One region of the Mesorhizobium sp. B2-4-7 genome, then DNA from elsewhere that is predicted to be linked to it. Evidence: riboswitches for the same ligand, from Rfam matches in the RefSeq annotation. Region 1 holds a riboswitch; each other region holds the start of a gene.
The links. A riboswitch is a leader RNA that binds a small molecule or an ion and turns the genes downstream of it on or off. The one in region 1 is predicted to bind cobalamin.
Positions count from the first base shown of each region.

Region 2: it holds a riboswitch for cobalamin, as region 1 does, so the genes downstream of both, bluB (5,6-dimethylbenzimidazole synthase) here and FJ946_RS17755 (CbtB domain-containing protein) in region 1, are expected to answer to the same signal.
Region 3: it holds a riboswitch for cobalamin, as region 1 does, so the genes downstream of both, FJ946_RS01055 (ABC transporter ATP-binding protein) here and FJ946_RS17755 (CbtB domain-containing protein) in region 1, are expected to answer to the same signal.
Region 4: it holds a riboswitch for cobalamin, as region 1 does, so the genes downstream of both, FJ946_RS15605 (aromatic ring-hydroxylating dioxygenase subunit alpha) here and FJ946_RS17755 (CbtB domain-containing protein) in region 1, are expected to answer to the same signal.

Region 1 covers NZ_VFVH01000006.1:71,756-76,455, forward strand. The annotation lists gene cobO (cob(I)yrinic acid a,c-diamide adenosyltransferase) at 1-379, opposite strand, end outside; gene cobU (bifunctional adenosylcobinamide kinase/adenosylcobinamide-phosphate guanylyltransferase) at 381-896, opposite strand; gene FJ946_RS17750 (CbtA family protein) at 889-1,686, opposite strand; gene FJ946_RS17755 (CbtB domain-containing protein) at 1,702-1,881, opposite strand; cobalamin riboswitch at 1,917-2,113, opposite strand; gene FJ946_RS17760 (aromatic ring-hydroxylating dioxygenase subunit alpha) at 2,248-3,417, shown strand; gene FJ946_RS17765 (MFS transporter) at 3,421-4,620, opposite strand.
Region 2 covers NZ_VFVH01000001.1:665,997-670,696, reverse strand. The annotation lists gene FJ946_RS03395 (MFS transporter) at 1-1,201, opposite strand, end outside; gene FJ946_RS03390 (TetR/AcrR family transcriptional regulator) at 1,322-1,927, shown strand; gene bluB (5,6-dimethylbenzimidazole synthase) at 1,973-2,725, opposite strand; cobalamin riboswitch at 2,774-2,954, opposite strand; gene FJ946_RS03380 (histone deacetylase family protein) at 3,076-4,002, shown strand; gene FJ946_RS03375 (exodeoxyribonuclease VII small subunit) at 4,006-4,257, shown strand; gene FJ946_RS03370 (DUF2277 domain-containing protein) at 4,356-4,622, shown strand; gene FJ946_RS03365 (pirin family protein) at 4,663-4,700, shown strand, end outside.
Region 3 covers NZ_VFVH01000001.1:213,745-218,444, reverse strand. The annotation lists gene FJ946_RS01065 (Gfo/Idh/MocA family oxidoreductase) at 1-28, opposite strand, end outside; gene FJ946_RS01060 (LacI family DNA-binding transcriptional regulator) at 210-1,235, shown strand; cobalamin riboswitch at 1,298-1,507, shown strand; gene FJ946_RS01055 (ABC transporter ATP-binding protein) at 1,764-2,552, shown strand; gene FJ946_RS01050 (ABC transporter substrate-binding protein) at 2,592-3,539, shown strand; gene FJ946_RS01045 (iron ABC transporter permease) at 3,548-4,567, shown strand; gene FJ946_RS01040 (MarR family winged helix-turn-helix transcriptional regulator) at 4,696-4,700, shown strand, end outside.
Region 4 covers NZ_VFVH01000004.1:506,669-511,368, forward strand. The annotation lists gene ugpC (sn-glycerol-3-phosphate ABC transporter ATP-binding protein UgpC) at 1-612, shown strand, start outside; gene FJ946_RS15590 (DUF680 domain-containing protein) at 699-935, opposite strand; gene FJ946_RS15595 (DUF680 domain-containing protein) at 1,007-1,213, opposite strand; gene FJ946_RS15600 (DUF680 domain-containing protein) at 1,283-1,480, opposite strand; cobalamin riboswitch at 1,959-2,161, shown strand; gene FJ946_RS15605 (aromatic ring-hydroxylating dioxygenase subunit alpha) at 2,292-3,539, shown strand; gene FJ946_RS15610 (hybrid-cluster NAD(P)-dependent oxidoreductase) at 3,559-4,659, shown strand.

The DNA of each region.
Region 1 (4,700 bases):
GATCGGCCATCAGCTCCAGCGCCTTGGCCCAGGCGGCCTCGGCCGCCGCGATGTCGCGCTTCAGATCCTGTGTCTCCCAGGTGAACCCCTCGCCCATCGCGTGCCAGACGACGCGGTCGCCGAAGGCGGCGAAGGCCTCCTTCTCACCCGTATGCCATTTGCCCTTGATGAACTGGACGACGCCGACGCGCTTGCCGTAGCCGAGCATCCGCAGCGCCAGGCCAAAGGCAGCCGTGGTCTTGCCTTTGCCCGGGCCGGTGTTGACGATCAGCAGCCCCTTTTCGACCGTCTTGCTCGCCACCTCGGCGTCTTGGACCGCCTTGCGCTTGGCCATCTTGGCGCGGTGGCGCTCTTCGTCCTTTTCGTCGATGTCGGTCATGTCACTTCACCTTGAGCGGCAGCCCCGCCACCATCAAAAGCACGGTCTCGGCAATCGCCGCGACCTGCTGGTTGAGCCGGCCGGCGGCGTCGCGGAACCGGCGCCCCAGCGCATTGTCGGGCACGATGCCTTGCCCGACCTCGTTGGATACCACGAACCAGGGTCCGCGCGGCCGCGACAGCATGTCAGCCAGCCGCCGACATTCGGCCTCTACATCATGATCGGCCAGCATGTGATTGGTCAGCCAGAGCGTCAGGCAGTCGACAAGCACCGGCTGGTCCTCCGGTAGGGCCTCGAGTGCACCGACAAGGTCTAGCGGTGCATCGATGGTCGTCCAGCCCTCGCCGCGCCGCGACCGGTGCAACGCGATGCGCTGCCGCATCTCGTCGTCATAAGGTTGCGCCGTGGCGATGTAGGCCCATCGCGAAGGCAAGGCGGTCATCAGCGTTTCGGCGTGCGCGCTCTTGCCGGAGCGCGCACCGCCGATGATGAAGGTCAGTCTTCCGCGATCAGGCAAAGCTGTCGCGCAGGCTCGTCGCGCTGCCGGTGAAGCGTCCACGCACCACGCCGACGACAGCGCCCAGCACGAGCCAGAACACCAGGTTCGTCACTGTCACCGCCACCACGAACTGATGGTGCAGGCCTTCCGGGATCGGCGTCTCGAAACTGTCGGGCTGCGGCGCGCCGACGATATGCGGCGCGACGATCAACACCACACCCAGAATCGCCAGCGGCAGTGATTTGCGGAAGGCGATCAGGGCAAGGCCGATCGCCGTCGCCGCCACCGTCGCCGTCCACCAGATCTGGCGTGGCAGAAGCTCGGCGGCAGGCATGGCCGGCAGTTCCGGCGGCAGGCCGAGGCCCGGCGCCAGCGTGAACACGGCAAAGCCGGCCAGTCCCCAGAACACGCCCTGGCGCCAGTTGCCGATGCCGCCGGCGAATTCCGAAACCGCGACCAGGACCAGCGCGAAGCCGATGCCGGTGACGATGTTGGCAAGCACGCTGAAAGCGAAACGCTCGAAGCCGTCGGCCGGCGCCCAGCCTTCCTCTTCAGCCGGAACAGCTTCAGCGGCTGCCGGCGCGGCGGAGCTCATGGCATTGCCCGCCGGGGCGGCAGAGTTCATGGCGTTGTTGTCGGTCGGGGCCGGTGCGGTATGGTCGTGGTGGTGGCCGCCGCCGGCCTGTTCGTAGACTTCCGCCTTCAGGATCAACGGCACGGTGGCATAGGCCTGCATGCAGGCGAGAACGACACCGGCCACGAGCCCTGCGATCGCCGCGATGAACACGACGTTGCGAAACAGGTTCATGATGTCAAATCCCTATCAGTGGCAGGGAAACGCCATCGAGTGGCGATAGTCGTGCGCGGCATTGTGGACCGCGTCGATATGCGAGAAACCGACAAAGCCTACGACGAAAACGCCGAGCAGCGCCGCGAGCGCGAGCTGCAGGAGGCGCGACTGCGAGGAGATGGAGGCGCCGAGGGAGACGGAAGCGGTATTCATGTCTTGTCCTTTCACCCTCCACCCGAGGGCATCGAAGTCAGTTTCCTGTCGCCGGCAGGTCTCCTGGCTCGCGGATCAGCGCCCTTCCCCACCTTCCCGAAGAAAATCTTCAGTGGCATATGGAGAGGACTACCGCACACAGTTGCGGGGGCAGCCACGGCATTGGGCAACAAATCTGCCCGCACCGCATTCCCTCTTGGCTCCAATCGGAACCGACGACGAAGGTGACTATAGGGAAAATCGCCGCATCCGGCAAACCAAATTCCGACGGCGACAAGCGCTTTAGCGCCGTCCGGCCGCTTGCTCCGCTGCAATTGACAATTTCCGTGGCCGGGTGTCGGCTGCCATCCTCACAGGAGGCCAGCCATGCAGCCCGTCCAGAGCCAGCACGCCCCCTATAACGGCCTCACCCGGGCCGAGCCGACATTGCCGTCCTCGGCCTATTGGGATGCGGCGGCCTACCAGCGCGACCTCGACGCCATCTGGTACAGGAACTGGCTGCTCGTCTGCCGTGAAGCTGATCTCGCCCAACCGCTGGCTTTCCGCACCTTCCGTGTCGGCAGCCAGGAGATCGTCGTGCTGCGTGACGATACCGGCGAACTGCGCGCCTTCCACAACACCTGCCGGCATCGCGGCTCGCAGCTTTGCCAGGAACGCGAGGGGCGGCTGAAGGCGCGGCTGATCACCTGCCCCTACCACGCATGGTCCTATTCGCTGCGCGGCGAGCTCGTGCGCGTGCCATCGAAAACGCTGCCCGAAGGTTTCGACAAGGCGGACCATCCGCTCTATCGCGTCGCGCTGTCGGTCTGGCGCGGCTTCGTCTTCGTCAATCTCGCGGAAGATGCCGCCGGCTCGGCGCACTCATCCTTCGACCCGGCCTCCGGCGATCTCGGCAACTGGCCGCTGGAATCGCTGGTATCGGGCCATGTGCTGCGCAAGGTGATGAACTGCAACTGGAAGATCTTCTGGGAAAACTTCAACGAATGCCTGCATTGCCCCGGCGTCCACAAGGACCTGTCGCGGCTGGTGCCGATCTACGGCCGCGGCCTGATGGGCCGGCATGACGACCCCGAATGGACCCGCCATGCCGACAATGACGCGCCGGAATTTTCCGGCGGGCTGCGGGCGGGTGCCGAAACATGGTCACGTGACGGCCAGGCGCATGGGCCGGTCTTTTCGGGCCTGACGCCGGCCGAGCGCGCCGCCGGCCAGACCTACGCCACCAGCCTGCCCTCGATGTTCATCGTCGGCCACGTCGACTATGTCAGGTCCGTACGGCTGGTGCCGCTTGGCCCCGAGCAGACCGAATTGACCGCCGAATGGCTGTTCGCGCCCGACGCGCTCGCCGCCACCGACATCGACAACATCGTCGGATTCGGCACCCAGGTGCTGGAGGAGGATGCCGCGATCTGCGAGGTCAACCAGAAAGGGCTGCGCTCCATGCGCCATAAGGCCGGCGTGCTGATGCCGGAGGAGTACGACCTCCACCGCTTCCACGATTGGGTACGCGAACGACATGCTGCGCTTGTGCCGTAAGCTTCACAGCGACTTCGGCAGATACCGCCAGGTGACATAACCGCAGACCGCCGCAAGCAGGCCGAGCGTGACGAAAACCGAGCCCAGTCCGAAAAAGGCCAGCACCACCGAGTAGACCAGCGGCGGCGTCAGTTCGGAAAAGTCGAGATAAGTGCGGTAGACCGCAGCCATCTGCGCCCGCTCATAAGAGCGGACCGAGCGCATGAAGGCGGTCGAGCCCAGCGCGTCGAGCGCGATGGTGAAGAAGGCGCCGCACAGCAGGAAGGCGCCGGTGACGAGCGGCGCGCTTTCGCCGACGGCACCCGCCGCCAGCAGCACCACCGACATGGCGAAATAGGCAAAAGTCATGGTCCTGCGGCCGCCGAAGCGCTTGCCGGCCTTGCCCCAGAAAATCGCCATGAACAAAAGCGCGTTGCCTGCCGAAACCAGAATGCCGCCGGCAAGTTCGCCCTCACCGGTGATGACCATGAACAGCGGGCCATAGACGAAAAATGTCGTCCAGAAGCAGGAGCGGCCGAAGGCGATCAGCCAGGCCAGCCTCAGCCTCGGCTGCGCGACGAAGCGGCCGATATTGGCCAGCGGGTTGACCGGGCGCGTCTTGCCCGGCCGGATCGAGGGATTGTCGCCGAGCCGGTAGGTCCAGAACAACGCCAGCAGGGCCAAGGCGAATACGGCGACCGCGCCATGCGCGGCATAGATGCCGAAGCGCGTGTAGAGAAAGATGCCGAGCGTCGGCCCACCCGTCCAGGCAAACATCGACCACGCCATGCGCAGCGATTCGGCCTGCATGAAATCGGTCTTGCGGATGTGGTCCATGATGTAGAGGTTGAGCGTGATCGACAGCGCACTGGCGCCCATGACACGGCACAGCATGCCGGCCAATTGCCCTGCGAGCGTATGCGTGACGAAGAACAGCGAGCCGATCGCCAGCAGGCAGGCGCCCGCCGTGTAGACCCAGCGCCGCGCGAAGCGCTGGATCAGCATCGGCATGAACAGGGTCACCGACACGCCGAGCATCGCCACGATGGTGTAGAGGATCGAGACGATCTGCTCGTTGTGGAGGATCTCGTAGGCCTGGATCGGGATGACGCTCGACACCGTGGCGCGAGCGAAGGATTCGACCGCGTAGAGCGAGGCGAAGGTGCGGGCATCCGCGGCCTTGAGGGCCGGTAGCCAGATCGGATGGCGCACATGCGTGGACATTGCTTCCCCAAAGCAGAATCACCAGCCAAATCTGCGGCCATCATTTCGCGACCGGTAACAGGAAACCGACGTGCCCCGGT
Region 2 (4,700 bases), on a different contig from region 1:
CTTCACACCCATCCAACTCGCATTTGTGAGTGGCAAGACTGCGCTGGCCGAGCAGCACCGTGACCAGCGCGATGCCGCCCGCGACCACCGAGACCCAGAACCCGTTCTGGGCGCCGAACGCATCCACCACCGCGCCGGCGGCGAAAGAGCCCAGCGCCATGCCGATGCCGATTCCCGTTGTCACCCAGGTAATGCCCTCGGTCAGCATCGCTTCCGGCACATGCCGTTCGATCAGGCCGAATGCCGTGATGAAAGTCGGCGAGATCGCCACGCCGCTGATGAAGACGGTCAGCGCCAAAATCGGCACGCTGTCGGCGGTGAGCGGCAAAATCGTGCTGACTGCGATGATGGCGACCGCGACGGTCAGCTGGCGCTGTAGCGGCGTCTTGAGGTTGAGCGCGCCGACCACGATGCCCAACACGAACGATCCCAGCGCATAGACGCCGATCACCAGGCTTGCGGCACCGGCTTGGCCGAACTCGTTGGTGATCGCCACGGTGCTCACTTCCGTCGTCGCGAAGGTCGCGCCGATGAAGATTAGGGCGAAGGTGATGATCTGTACCGGCCGCAGGCGGATTGCCGAGCCAGTCGAACCATGGTCCACCGGCCGCACTTTCGGCTCGGTCGATCGCTGCAGGATGAATGCTATCGAGCCCAAAGCGAGAAACAACGTGCTCGCCAGCATGCCTGCTTCCGGAAACAGCGCCGCACTGAGGCCCACCGACAGCGACGCGCCGGCGATATAGACCAGTTCGTCGGCCGCCGATTCGAAGGCGAAGGCGGTGTTCATCTCCGGCCGGCCGCGAAAAAGCTCGGTCCAGCGCGCGCGCACCATTGCCGGCATGCTGGGCATGGCCGCTGCCAGCAGCGCCGACACGAACATTGTCCATACCGGCCAATCCTGATTGGCCGACGCAATCAGCAGCAGGAATGCCAGCACGGAGATGATGGTGGTGGGCACGACGATCCATGTCTGGCCGAGGCGGTCGACCAGCCTGGAGATCTGCGGCGCCAGGAAAGCGTTGGCCAGCGCGAATGTCGCCGAGACGGCACCCGCCAGCCAGTATTCGCCACGCGTCTGCGACAGCATCGCCACGATGCCGATCGGCGCCATGGCGACCGGCAGGCGCGCCATGAAGCCTGCAGCGGCAAAGCCCTTGGCGCCAGGGGCTCGAAAGATCTCGGAATAGGGGTTCTGCATGGTCCGTTCCTCGACAAAAGGCGATTCGGAAATTACATACGATGCGTATGAATACTAAATAGATCATACGTCGCGTATGTCAATTGGCATACGTGACGTATGTGGATAAGGCCAGAAGAGATGCACAAGCCCCGCAGGGAAATGATCGCCGAAACGCGCGCCAAATTGATTGCCGCGGCCCGGCATGCGTTCGGAACGATCGGTTATGCCGAGGCATCGATGGATGATTTCACCGCATCGGCCGGGCTGACGCGCGGTGCGCTCTATCATCATTTCGGGGACAAGAAGGGGCTTTTGCAGGCGGTTATCGCCGAGATAGACGCCGAGATGGCGGCACGGGTGAATGAGGTTGCAGCGAAAGCACCGACCCGCTGGCAAAGCTTCGTCGACGAATGCACGAGCTACATCGAAATGGCGCTGGAGCCGGAAATCCAGCGCATCATGTTTCGGGACGGTCCGGCCGTGCTGGGGGATCCCGCGCAATGGCCGAACGCCAATGCCTGCGTCGCGTCGATGACCGATCACCTGACGACGCTGCAGGGCGACGGGGTGGTTGTCCCGGGCGTAGACCCCGAGACCGCGGCACGGCTGATCAACGGGGCGAGCAGCCAGGCGGCGCAGCGGATCGCCAATTCGAACGACCCGGAAGCGACGTCGAAGACCGTGGTGGCGGCATTCAAGCAACTGCTCGAAGGATTGTTGAGGAAGGATGCCGGAGCCGCCTGACGACGGCAGGCCGCCGGCAGCGCGCTGCGCATGCCGTATCGGCAATCAAATCAAGGGTTTGTCAGACTTTTCGCATGTTGCCGCCTTGAGGCGTGCGATCGTTGATTTGAGCGGAACTTCGCCCTGTCCGCAAAACGTCTCGCTCATGATCAGCTCGGGCAGCGGCAGCCGCCGCCCCCAGCCATGTGTTTCGAGGTCCGGTTTCGGCGCGAACTCCGAGACACGGCCGACACAGAGATAGGCCACCGGCGTCACATGCCCGGGAATCGACAGAAGGTCTTTCAACGCCTGCGCCTCGATAATGCTGACCCAGCCGACGCCGACGCCTTCGGCGCGCGCCGCCAGCCAGAAATTCTGCACCGCGCAGACCGTGCTGTAGAGATCCATCTCGGGATTGTGCCAGCGTCCCAGCGGCGAACCCTGTGAGCGTCGGCGGTCGCAGGTGATACAGATATTGAGCGCGCTTTCGCAGATGCCTTCCAGCTTGAGCTTGCGGTAGAGCGCCCGCCGCTCTTCCTCGATCGCCGGCAATTCCTGCTCGCGCGCCGCGAGGAACAGGTCGCGCACCTGTTCCCGTCGTTCGGTGCCACGAATGACGATGAAATTCCATGGCTGCATGAAGCCGACCGATGGCGCGTGATGGGCGGCAAGCAGCAGCCGCGCCAAGACCTCGTCGTCGACGGCCTCTGATGTAAAATGGCTGCGAACATCGCGCCGCGTGAACATGGCGCGGTAGACCGCATCGCGCGCCATCTGGTCGAATCCGTCACCCACGGGGATGGTCATATTGTCCGGCATCGCTTGTCCCCTTGCGATTGCAATCAACTGCCGTCCGCCTGACCATGCGGATGACGATGCCTGCCAGGCCGGTCTTCTGGCTCGGGATCAACCCGCATCCGGCGCCTTCCCGTCATCGACAGTGGCATTTACCGGCGCGGTCCCCCTTACAGCGTTGGGCACGCCACGGTATCAAACCGTGTTCCCGATTCTCCCGCTCGCGGCGGGCACCAGGCAGTGGCCGGGACTTTACGACGAAGCCCCTGCGCCGCCAATCCCCGCGGCGACGCGAACGGACGCAAGCGCGATTTTCCCCAACCATCAGGCCGCAACGCATGGCCATCGCCGCGCCAGGGCACTAGATAGGGAGCATGGCCACTCGTCTCTACACCCATCCGATCTTCCTCGAGCACATCACGCCACCCGGCCATCCGGAGCGGCCGGACCGCTTGCGCGCAATCGAGCGCGTGCTCGACGACGAGGCTTTTGCCGCGCTCGATCGCCTCGAGGCGCCACAAGGCGACGAGGCCACCATTCTCTACGCGCATCCCGAGGATTTCGTCGAGCGGGTACGCGCCGCCATTCCCGATACGGGCATCGCCCGCATAGATGCCGACACAACGGCCAGCCCGAAGAGCTGGCAAGCGGCGATCACCGCGATCGGCGCCGCCAACGCCGCCGTCGACGACGTCTTTGCCGGCAGGGCAGACAACGTTTTCGTCGCCGCCCGGCCGCCCGGCCATCATGCGGAGAAAGCGACGGCGATGGGCTTCTGCCTGTTCAACACGGCGGCCATCGCCGCACGTTATGCACAGCGCAAACACGATATCGAACGCGTCGCCATCGTCGACTGGGACGTGCATCACGGCAACGGCACGCAGGATGTTTTCTGGGACGATCCGTCCGTGCTTTATTGCTCGACGCACCAGATGCCGCTCTACCCCGGCACCGGAGCAAAGAACGAAACCGGCGCCGGCAACATCGTCAACGCGCCGCTTGCGCCGCAGACCGGCAGCGAGGCGTTCCGCGATGCCTTCCTGTCGCGCGTGCTGCCCTCGCTCGACAATTTTGCACCCGACCTGATCATCATTTCGGCCGGCTTCGACGCGCATCATCGCGATCCGCTGGCCGAGATCAACCTGACCGAGGATGATTTCGACTGGGCGACCGGCCAACTCATGCAGCGCGCGGCGCGCCACAGCGCCAACCGGCTCGTCAGCCTGCTCGAGGGCGGCTACGATCTGCAAGGATTGGCATTTTCGGTCGCCGCCCATGTCGGGCGACTGATGAAAGGATGAATGATGGCTGGTGAAATCAACGAAGACGTCAAGGCGATGAGCTTCGAACAGGCTCTCGACGCGCTGGAGAAGATCGTCGATGATCTGGAGCGTGGCGATGTGCCGCTCGACCAGTCGATCAAGATCTACGAGCGCGGCGAGGCGCTGAAGGTGCATTGCGACCGGCTGCTCAAGGCGGCCGAGGACAAGGTGGAGAAGATCAGGCTGTCCCGCGACGGCAAGCCGGTCGGGACGGAGCCGCTGGACGCGGATTGAGGCACGCAGCCGTCTCTCTGGTTTTTGACACGATCATGATTGAGGATAGAACGCGTCCCGATTGAAACGGCTCCAGGACAAGAGGAGATACGGAAGCGATGTGCAGAAACATCAAGACCCTGTTCAATTTTGATCCGCCGGCGACCAACGACGAGGTGCGCGATGCAGCCCTTCAATTCGTTCGCAAGCTGAGCGGAACGACGCGGCCTTCGAAGCAGAACCAGCACGCATTCGACCATGCCGTCGAGGCCATCGCGGCGTCGGCGCGCGAGCTTCTCGATTCGCTTGAAACCAACCAGCATCCGCGCAATCGCGAGGAGGTTGCGGCCAAGCTGCGGGCGAAGGCGGCGATCCGCTTTGCCTGATCTGGCCAGAGCAGCCATCGGCCGCTGACAAGGAGAGTTCATGAGCTTCTTTCCCGGGAAGGATCCTGAAGCCGGCGA
Region 3 (4,700 bases), on a different contig from region 1:
CGCACCCGACCAGGACGACGTGCATCATCCAGCGCTCCTCCGGCCAACCCCTCCTGGCTGGCACCCACGGCAGTCCGTAAATGACTTCCGTAAACGTTTACGATGACACACCCGATGGCATATATTGTCAATCGGATTTGTACCGTCGGCTCTGAAACGCCTTGGCCGCACGACCGGCTGGTGCTAGCCAGAAGCAGGAGGGGGAGGTCTTGGCGTCCAGCATTCACGATCTTGCGCGGCACCTGAACATTTCGATCGGTACGGTCTCGCGCGCGCTTAACGGGCGCGCCGACGTGAACGCCGAGACACGCCAGCGCGTGCTCGAGGCGGCCCGGAAGCTCAATTATTCACCGAACCACTCGGGCAGGAACCTACGCCGCGGCACCACCCATGCCGTGGCTTTCATGCTGCAGCCGCATCCGGGCGACCAGCAGTATGGCGAGCCGTTCTTCATTCCGTTCCTCACCGGACTGCAAGCGACATTGGCCGAGTGCGGGCTGGACCTGATCATCGTCATGGGCGCGCCGGCGGATTATCAACAGGAGCGGCTGCGCCGCGTCGTCGAGACGCGTCGTGCCGATGCCGTCGTACTGGCCTGGACGCGGCGCGAGGACGATCGCATCGACTATCTGAGCAAGGCCGGCTTTCCCTTCGCGACGCTCGGCCGAAGCCGGTCCGGCGACGACAGCTATCCCTCTCTGGATCTGGATTTCGAGAAGGCGGGCGCCGATGCGGTCGACCGGCTGGTTGCGCGTGGCCACCGCCGCATCGCCGCCATCCGGCCGTCGCTTGACCTGAATTTCGGTTATCTGTTTCTGGAGGGTTATTGCAAGGCGCTGCGGCGGCACCGCATCGAAGTCGATCCCGGCCTGATTGTGGACGGTTTTATCAACGAAGCCGGTGGCTACGCGGTGACACCGCAAGTCATGCGGTCGAAGGATCCGCCGACCGCGATTATCTTCAACAACGACTCGATGGCGCTCGGCGGCTGCAAAGCGCTCGCCGAAATGGGGATCAAGCCCGGGCAGGATGTCGCGGTGATCGTCATCGTCGACACGCCGCTCTGCCGTTATTTCTCGCCGGCGCTGACCGGCTTTCGTCCGAGCCTTGACCCGATGGGGCGGCGGCTCGGCGAAATCCTGCTCGCCTCGCTCCCGGCTTTCGCCGGCGCGAAAGGGCCAGAGATCATTCGCGAGGTCTGGCCGCTGGAACTGGTGGCGCGCGATAGTGATTGACCACACGTTTGTATCGTTATAACAGAACATGCATCGACCTTGCCTCGACGCTGCCTGCATCCTAGGCTGCGACTCGTGATGGTCCCCGCGCCGCAAGGCGAGGGGTGAAAAGGGAACATGGTGAGGCCCGATTTTCGGGTCGAAGCCATGGCTGCCCCCGCAACTGTAAGCGGCGAGCAAAATCCGAGAAGCCACTGGCCGGCAAGGCTGGGAAGGCAGGATGGCGCAACGACCCGCGAGCCAGGAGACCTGCCATCTGCATGGGTTGACCGGACGGGGTGTGCCGGGAGGAGACGCGGGGTTCGGTCTTGTCGACCGGTTCAAGCCAGCTTCCTTCCGTCGCCATTTTTGAAAGTGACGGAAGTTGGACGGCTCCATCGATCGCATTCACTGCATTCCCATGCATCGCATCATCGTGTGCACGCTTTGCCGCGATATCGCCACCGAGGTGAATTCAGGCCAGCGTCCGGCAGGATTGGCAAGCAAGACGCTGGCCCGTATTCCGGCAGGCCCTGCAAGGAATTGCCCATGACCGCGCCGCTTCTCGAGGCCCGCGACCTGGCCGCGGCGGCGGATGGCCTGCATCTGGTGCATCCGGTCAGCCTTTCGGTGGCGGCGGGCGACCGTCTCGCCATCATCGGTCCCAACGGCGCCGGCAAGACGACATTGCTGCGCATGCTGTCGGGCATGCTGCGGCCGAGTTCGGGCGAAGTGAAGCTCACCGGGCGCCTGCTGGACAGGATTTCGACCGCCGAGCGGGCGCTGCACATCGCCGTCGTCGGCCAGACCGATCAACCGGATCCACGGCTGGCGGTGATCGATTATGTCGAGCTCGGCCGGGTTCCGCATACCGGCCGCAGGCACAGGAGCGAGGAACGCGACATTGTCGTCGAGGCGCTGCGTCGGACCGGGCTGTTGCCGCTGCTTGGCCGCACCATCGGCTCGCTGTCGGGCGGCGAGCGCCAGCGCGCCCAGCTTGCCCGCGCCATCGCACAGGAGCCGAAGATCCTGTTCCTCGACGAGCCGACCAACCATCTCGACCCGCGGGCGCGCAGCGAGTTGCTCGAACTGGTTGCAGGCCTCGGCATGACCGTGATCGCGGTGCTGCACGATCTGGCGCTGGTGACGCCTTTCGCCACCAGGGTCGCGGTGATGAGCCATGGCCGGTTGCATGTGCTGGCGCCGCCACGCGAAGCACTCACTCAGCAGCTGATCCGCGAGATCTTCGGTGTCGACGTCTTTAGGTTGCGCCACCCGACGGAGGACCGCGAGCTGACGGTGTTCGAGGTTCCGAACCGTGCCGCGCCATCTTCGTGAGCGCAGATCCAATTCCCGTGCAACGAAGGAGCAACATCCGTGAAACGCCTTGCCGTATCTCTTGCCTTCTCCCTGCTGGCCTCTACGGCCTTCGCCTTTCCGGTGACGGTCGACAGCTGCGGCAAGTCGCTGACCTTCGACGCGCCTCCAAAGCGCGCTGTCATTCACGATCTCAACATGGCCGAGATGGCCTTCGCCCTGAAGCTGCAGCCGTCGATCGTCGGCCTGACCGGCATCACCGGATGGTACAAGGTCGGCCCCGAATTCAAGGCCGAGCAAGGCTCGATCCCGGAACTGGCGCCCAAATATCCGACGCTGGAAAACCTGGTCGCTGTCGAGCCCGACTTCTTCTTCGCCGGTTGGTACTACGGCATGAAGCCGGGCGGCGAGGTGACGCCCGATACGCTGGCGCAACACGGCATCAAGACCCTGGTGCTGACGGAAAGCTGCGTCCATCTCGACAAGAACCGCCCCGCCGCTTCGATGGACCTGCTCTATGGCGATGTCGAGAAGCTGGGCAAGATCTTCGGCAAGGAGGCCGAAGCGGATAAGCTCGTCTCCGGCTGGAAGGCGCAGCTCGCCGAAATCACGGCCAAGGTCGGCGCCCGCAGGGGAACGCGCGTGTTCCTCTATGATTCCGGCGAGGACAAGCCGTTCACATCAGGCAAGTTCGCCATTCCCAACGCCATGATTTCCGCGGCCGGCGGCGACAACATCATGGCCGACATGGACACCAGCTGGGGCAACACGGATTGGGAGACGGTGGCCTCGCGCAATCCGCAATTCCTCATCCTGCTCGACTATCAGGATGGCGGCGGCTACCGGAAGCTGCTCGATTTCCTGAAAGCGCATCCGGCAATGAAGGAGACGGACGCGGTCAGGAACGAACGCTTCGCGGCGCTTCGCTATGCCGAACTGACACCCGGGCCGGCCAATATCGACGCGATCGGCAAGATTGCCAGGGCGATGCATCCGGAAGCGTTTTAACCGGGAACATGACTTTGCGGCACAAGGCATTCCTATTGGCCATGACGGCGGCGGCGTTGGCAATCGCCGCGTTCGCGCTGCTGTCGATCGCCTATGGCTCGACGATGATTCCGTTGGGCGACGTCGTTGCAGCACTTGGCCATGCGATCGGATTGAAGGGGCATGACGTGTCCGGCCCGGTCGGCAGGATCGTCGTCGACCTCAGATTGCCGCGCATAATCCTGGCCATCTGTGTCGGCGGCGGCCTGGGCGTGGTCGGCGCGCTGTTACAGACGGTGACGCGCAACGATCTTGCCGATCCGTTCCTGTTCGGCCTCTCGTCGGGAGCCGCCGCCGGCGCTGTCTCCGTCATCACCGTCTTCGGCGACAGTTTCGGGATCTGGACGCTACCGATCGCTGCGTTCACCGGCGGTATTCTGGCGGCTTGCGTTGTGCTTTTGCTGGTTGCGCGGGTGAGGGGACAAGGCCCCGAACGGCTGATCCTCGCCGGACTTGCGGTCTCCTTCATGTTCACCGCATTGACCAATTACCTGGTCTTTGCCGGTGACCAGCGCGCCGCCCATTCGGTGCTGTTCTGGACGATGGGCGGGCTCGGCCTTGCGCGGTGGGACAATATCTGGCTGGGTGCGCTTGGGGCCGGCACGATTGCGGCGTACGGGCTGTGGAATCATCGCCGGCTGGACGCTTTCCTGGCCGGCGAAAATGCCGCCGAAAGTCTTGGCGTGCCGGTGGCGCGAATGCGACGGACGACGTTTCTGGTCGCCGCTTTTTCGACCGCGATCCTGGTTTCGGTCGCTGGCGTCATCGGCTTCGTCGGCCTCATGATCCCGCATCTGTCGCGGCCGCTGGCCGGCGCGCTGCATCTGCGCCTGATCGTAAGTTGCGCGCTGTTCGGGGCGGTGCTGTTGCTGGCAAGCGACCTTCTGGCGCGCACATTGCTGCCGCCGCAGGAACTGCCGATCGGCATCATCACCAGCTCGCTCGGCGCCTTCTTCGTTGTCACCATGCTGATCCGCAACCGCTTGTAATGGGTGTCGCGGCGGCCGAAATCATCGGACGCAGCCATGATTGTGCTGCACGGCTGCCATGCACGTTTGCCGGCTTCTGGAACAATGCCGGACTTGAATGATAAGCACGCTTATTATATATGCCACTCATGGT
Region 4 (4,700 bases), on a different contig from region 1:
CTACGCGTCGCCACCCGCATCGAGATCGCCAAGCTCAAGGAATCGATGCCCAACACCACCATGATCTATGTCACCCACGACCAGGTCGAGGCGATGACGCTGGCCGACCGCATCGTGGTGCTGAAGGAGGGCCATATCGAGCAGGTCGGCACGCCGATGGAACTCTACAAGAAACCCGGCAATCTGTTCGTTGCTCAGTTCATCGGCTCGCCGGCCATGAACATCCTGCCGGCGACCATCGACAAATCGGGCAATCCGACCGTCATCAGTCATGTCGGCGGCCGCAAGGCTACGGTGCCGATCGCGACGCCGGCCTCGGCCAAGGGCGCGTCGGTGAGCTTCGGCGTGCGGCCGGAGGACCTGACGATCGCCGGCGGCACGGACTATCTGTTCGAAGGAACGGTGGATTATGTCGAGCAGCTCGGCGAGGTGCAACTCGTCTATGTCGACATCGGCCGCGCCGACCTGCCGCTGGTGACCAAGCTGCCGGGCAATGTCGAGGTCAAGCGCGGGGCGACGCTGCGGCTGAGCGCCGACGCCGGAGACCTTCATATCTTCGACGCGGATGGCCGATCCTTCGCGCTGCACGAGACGGAAGCGAAAGCGGCCTGAGAGCAGGCCATGAATTAATTGCCGGTCACGCAAAAAAGGAGCGGCGGGCAAAGCCCGCCGCTCCTGTTTGGTGTCAGCTTCGGCTGTTAGTGGCCGAAGAGATTCCGGTCACTGCCCTGAGGGGCGGACTTGTGTTCATCGCCCGACGAATTGAGCAGCTTGTAGACCGGCGAGCCGCTGTCGCGGATCGAAGCCGTGTGCGCATTGTCGACCGAGGTGACGGCAGGCTGGTTGGCGCCATTGGAGCCATAGTTGTCGCTGCTGGCAAAAGCGCTGCCCGAAACGGCCAGGACGGCGGCGGCAGCAAGGATGATCTTTTTCATTTCAAGTCTCCTGAATTCTCAAATTCCACCGCAGAGGCGGGCTTGCCCGCCATCTGCTGCAGGATCGGCTGTTAGTTGTTGCCGAAGAGGTTACGGTCGGCACCCTGAACAGGTGCCTGGGCAGCCGGAGCCGACGTCTTGGTCGAAGCGGTGTATGAGCTGTCCGTCGAAGTGGCCGCGGGCTGGTTGGCGCCATTGGAGCCATAGTTGTCGCTGCCGGCGAAAGCGCTGCCCGACACGGCCAGGACGGCGGCGGCAGCAAGAGCGATCTTCTTCATTTCAAGTCTCCTGAATTCTCAAATTTCGCCAGGACGGCGGAAGGCCCGCCGTCAACTGGAGATCGGCTGTTAGTTGTTGCCGAAGAGGTTGCGATCGGCACCCTGGACAGGCGTCTGGGCAGCCGGTTCCGACTTCTTGGTCGAAGCGGTGTACGAGCTGTCGACGGCGGTGGCCGCAGGGGCATTCGAACCATAATGGTCGCTACTAGCGAAGGCGCTGCCGGAAACAGCCAGAAGGGCGGCGGCAGTGAGAATGATCTTTTTCATTTTTTGATACTCCAGTATTTTTCCGTCCGTCTAGCGGCGTGTCTTGGGAGGAAATCGCGTCGTTCGGACAGCCCCGATGTGGGAAAGCCATACCGCCATTTCCAATCACGAAGTTTTTCCGTGTGGACCAAGTTTCCACCACTTGAAATTGTGCCAGAGCCTTCTACATTCGTTTTTTCCATTTGTTATCAAATAGTTATTCTAACAGACGGCGCGATCACCAACTGTGTCGAAGGCCCAGTGTTCACACCGTCCTGCACGCATCGTCAACAGAAACGAACCGTTCGGTTCGATTTTAGAGGGCGCTAACAGTCACTTTTCGAAACCGTTAACCTTTTTTGCCTCCGCCACGAGACGGAATCCGAGGCGGCGACCTGAGGCTTTCTGCCCTGCAACGGCGGCCGCGCCGTTTCCAATGCGTGTCGCGCGGCATGGATGCGATGTCGTTTTCATGCCGACGACAAGTCGGCGATCATGGTTAGATCCTGCCATCTCAGGTGCCGCCGCGTGACGACGAGGCGGAGAATTGGGAAGCCGGTCAGAATCCGGCGCTGCCCCCGCAACGGTGGTGGAGTTCAGGTCGCAACGGGAGACCACTGGGCAAAGGCCTGGGAAGGTGTCGCGACAGTCCGCAAGGACAGCTCCAGAGCCCGGAAACCAGCCCGAGATGTTGGACTCGACTGATCGCGGCGGGCGGTCAAGAGGCGGATGGTGCATGTCCGGCGCAAGCCGGCGCGCGGCTTGATCCTTCCTCTCTCCCCTCCGTTCAGTCCTTCGATGCGAGGACAGGACTTCAATGCGAGGACAGGACATGGATGCGCGCAACGACATGCTGAAACGGCTGCAAGGCCGCAGGGACGGCTTCTCGCTCGAGCAGCCCTTCTATACCGATCCCGACTACTTCAAGCTCGACATGGAGCTGATCTGGTACCGCGACTGGCTGTTCATCGGCCATGATTGCGAACTGCCCCGGCCCGGCAGCTTCATCACCGTGCAGATCGGCGACTATCCTGTGGTGCTGGTGCGTGACCAGAAGGGCAACATCAACGCCTTCCACAATTCTTGCCGCCATCGCGGCAGCCGCGTCTGCAACACAGACAAGGGCACGGCGGCGAAGCTCGTCTGCCCCTACCATCAGTGGACCTATGAACTGGACGGCAGGCTGCTGTTCGCCAGGCAGATGGCCGAGGGTTTCGACAAGAGCCAGTTCGGCCTGAAGCCGGTCGCCTGCGAAAGCGTCGGCGGCTACATCTTCATTTGCCTCGCCGACGAGCCGGCGGATTTCGCGCCGATGCGGACGATGATCGAACCCTATTTGCTGCCGCATCGGCTGCGCGAAGCAAAGGTCGCCTTCGAGAGCACCATCGTCGAGAAGGGCAATTGGAAGCTGGTCTGGGAAAACAACCGCGAATGCTATCATTGCGCCGGCAACCATCCGGAGCTCTGCAAGACCTTCCCGGAGGCGCCGACCGTGACTGGCGTGCAAGACGCCGACAGCGACCCGGAGATGCTGGTGCACTGGGCCAAGTGCGAGGCGGCAGGCCTGCCGAGCAGGTTCCGCATCGACCCGGCCGGACAGTACCGTGCCACCCGCGCGCCGCTGCTGCGCGATGCCGTCAGTTATACGATGACGGGAAAACGCGCGGTCAAGAAGAACCTGTCCGACGGCGTTGGCACCGACCGCATCGGCTCCTTGCTGCTCTATCACTATCCGACGACCTGGAACCACATCCTCGGCGACCACGCCGTCACGTTCCGCGTGCTGCCGATCAGCGCCACCGAGACTGCGGTGACGACCAAATGGCTGGTTCACAAGGACGCGGTCGAGGGCGTCGACTACGACCTCGCCGAACTCACCCATGTCTGGACCGAGACCAACGGCCAGGATCGTCGCATCGTCGAGGAAAACGCCTTCGGCATCCTGTCGCCGGCCTATGAACCCGGCCCCTATTCCGAACTGCACGAAGGCGGCGTCATCCAGTTCGTCGACTGGTACGCGCGTTTCATCGGTCCGCGCCTCGCCGAAGACGGCCGGCCGGCCCTGCGCAGCGTTGCTTGAGAGGTGAGGGATGAATGCGATGACGGATCTCGGCCTCTATCGCCATCTCGATCAGATGGCGCCCTGGAACGACAGGCTCCAGGTGCTGGAAGTGATCGGCGTGAGCGACGAGGCGCCTGATGTAAAGACTTTCACCTTCCGCTCCGACAACCAGACCTGGTTCCGCTACAAGCCGGGCCAGTTCGTGACGCTGGAACTGCCGACAGCGGATCGGTTGCTGATGCGCACCTACACGCTGTCGTCTTCGCCTTCACGGCCATTCTCGATCGCGGTGACGGTGAAGGCGCAGGCCGGCAGCACCGGCACACGCTGGATGTTCGACCATTTGAGGCCTGGTTCGCACGTCAAGGCGTATGGGCCGGCCGGAGACTTTTCGCTGCACAGCCACCCGGCGGCCAAATATCTGTTCATCTCGGCCGGCTCCGGCGTGACGCCGATGATGTCGATGCTGCGCTGGCTGAATGACTGCGCGCCATGGACCGATGTCGGCTTCGTCAACTGCGCACGCCGCCCCGAAGAGATCATCTTCCGCAAGGAGCTGGAATTGCTCGGCAGCCGCATGCCCGGCCTGTCGCTCGGTTTCATGATCGAGGAGCGGTCGAGCCGGGAAGGCTGGTTCGGCCATATGGGCCGCATCGACGCCATCCGGCTGCCGCTTCTGGCGCCCGATTTCCGAGAGCGCGAAATCTTCTGCTGCGGCCCCGACCCCTTCATGCGTGCCGTGCGCGGCATGCTCGAAGCCGCCGGCTTCGACATGGCGAGATACCATCAGGAGAGCTTTGCAGCGCCGCTGGTGGAGGAAATCCCGGCGCCGTTCGCCTCGCCGACTGGAGACGGCGCAGCCATTCCTGTCGAAGCCGCGACGCCGATCCGGTTCTCGATTTCGGATGTCGATGCCGCATGCGTCGCCGGCCAGACGGTGCTGCAGACGGCGCGCGCCTCGGGAGTCAGAATCCCCGCCGCGTGCGAATTCGGCCTGTGCGGAACCTGCAAGGTCAAGAAGCTCTCGGGCGAGGTCGAGATGAGCCACAATGGCGGCATCCTCGATCACGAGATCGAGGATGGCTTCATTCTCGCCTGCTGCTCCAAGCCGCTTTCGGCGCTTGAGATCGAGGCGTGACCGGCGGCTGGCTGCGAGCCTCCGACGCCGCTTAGTGAGCG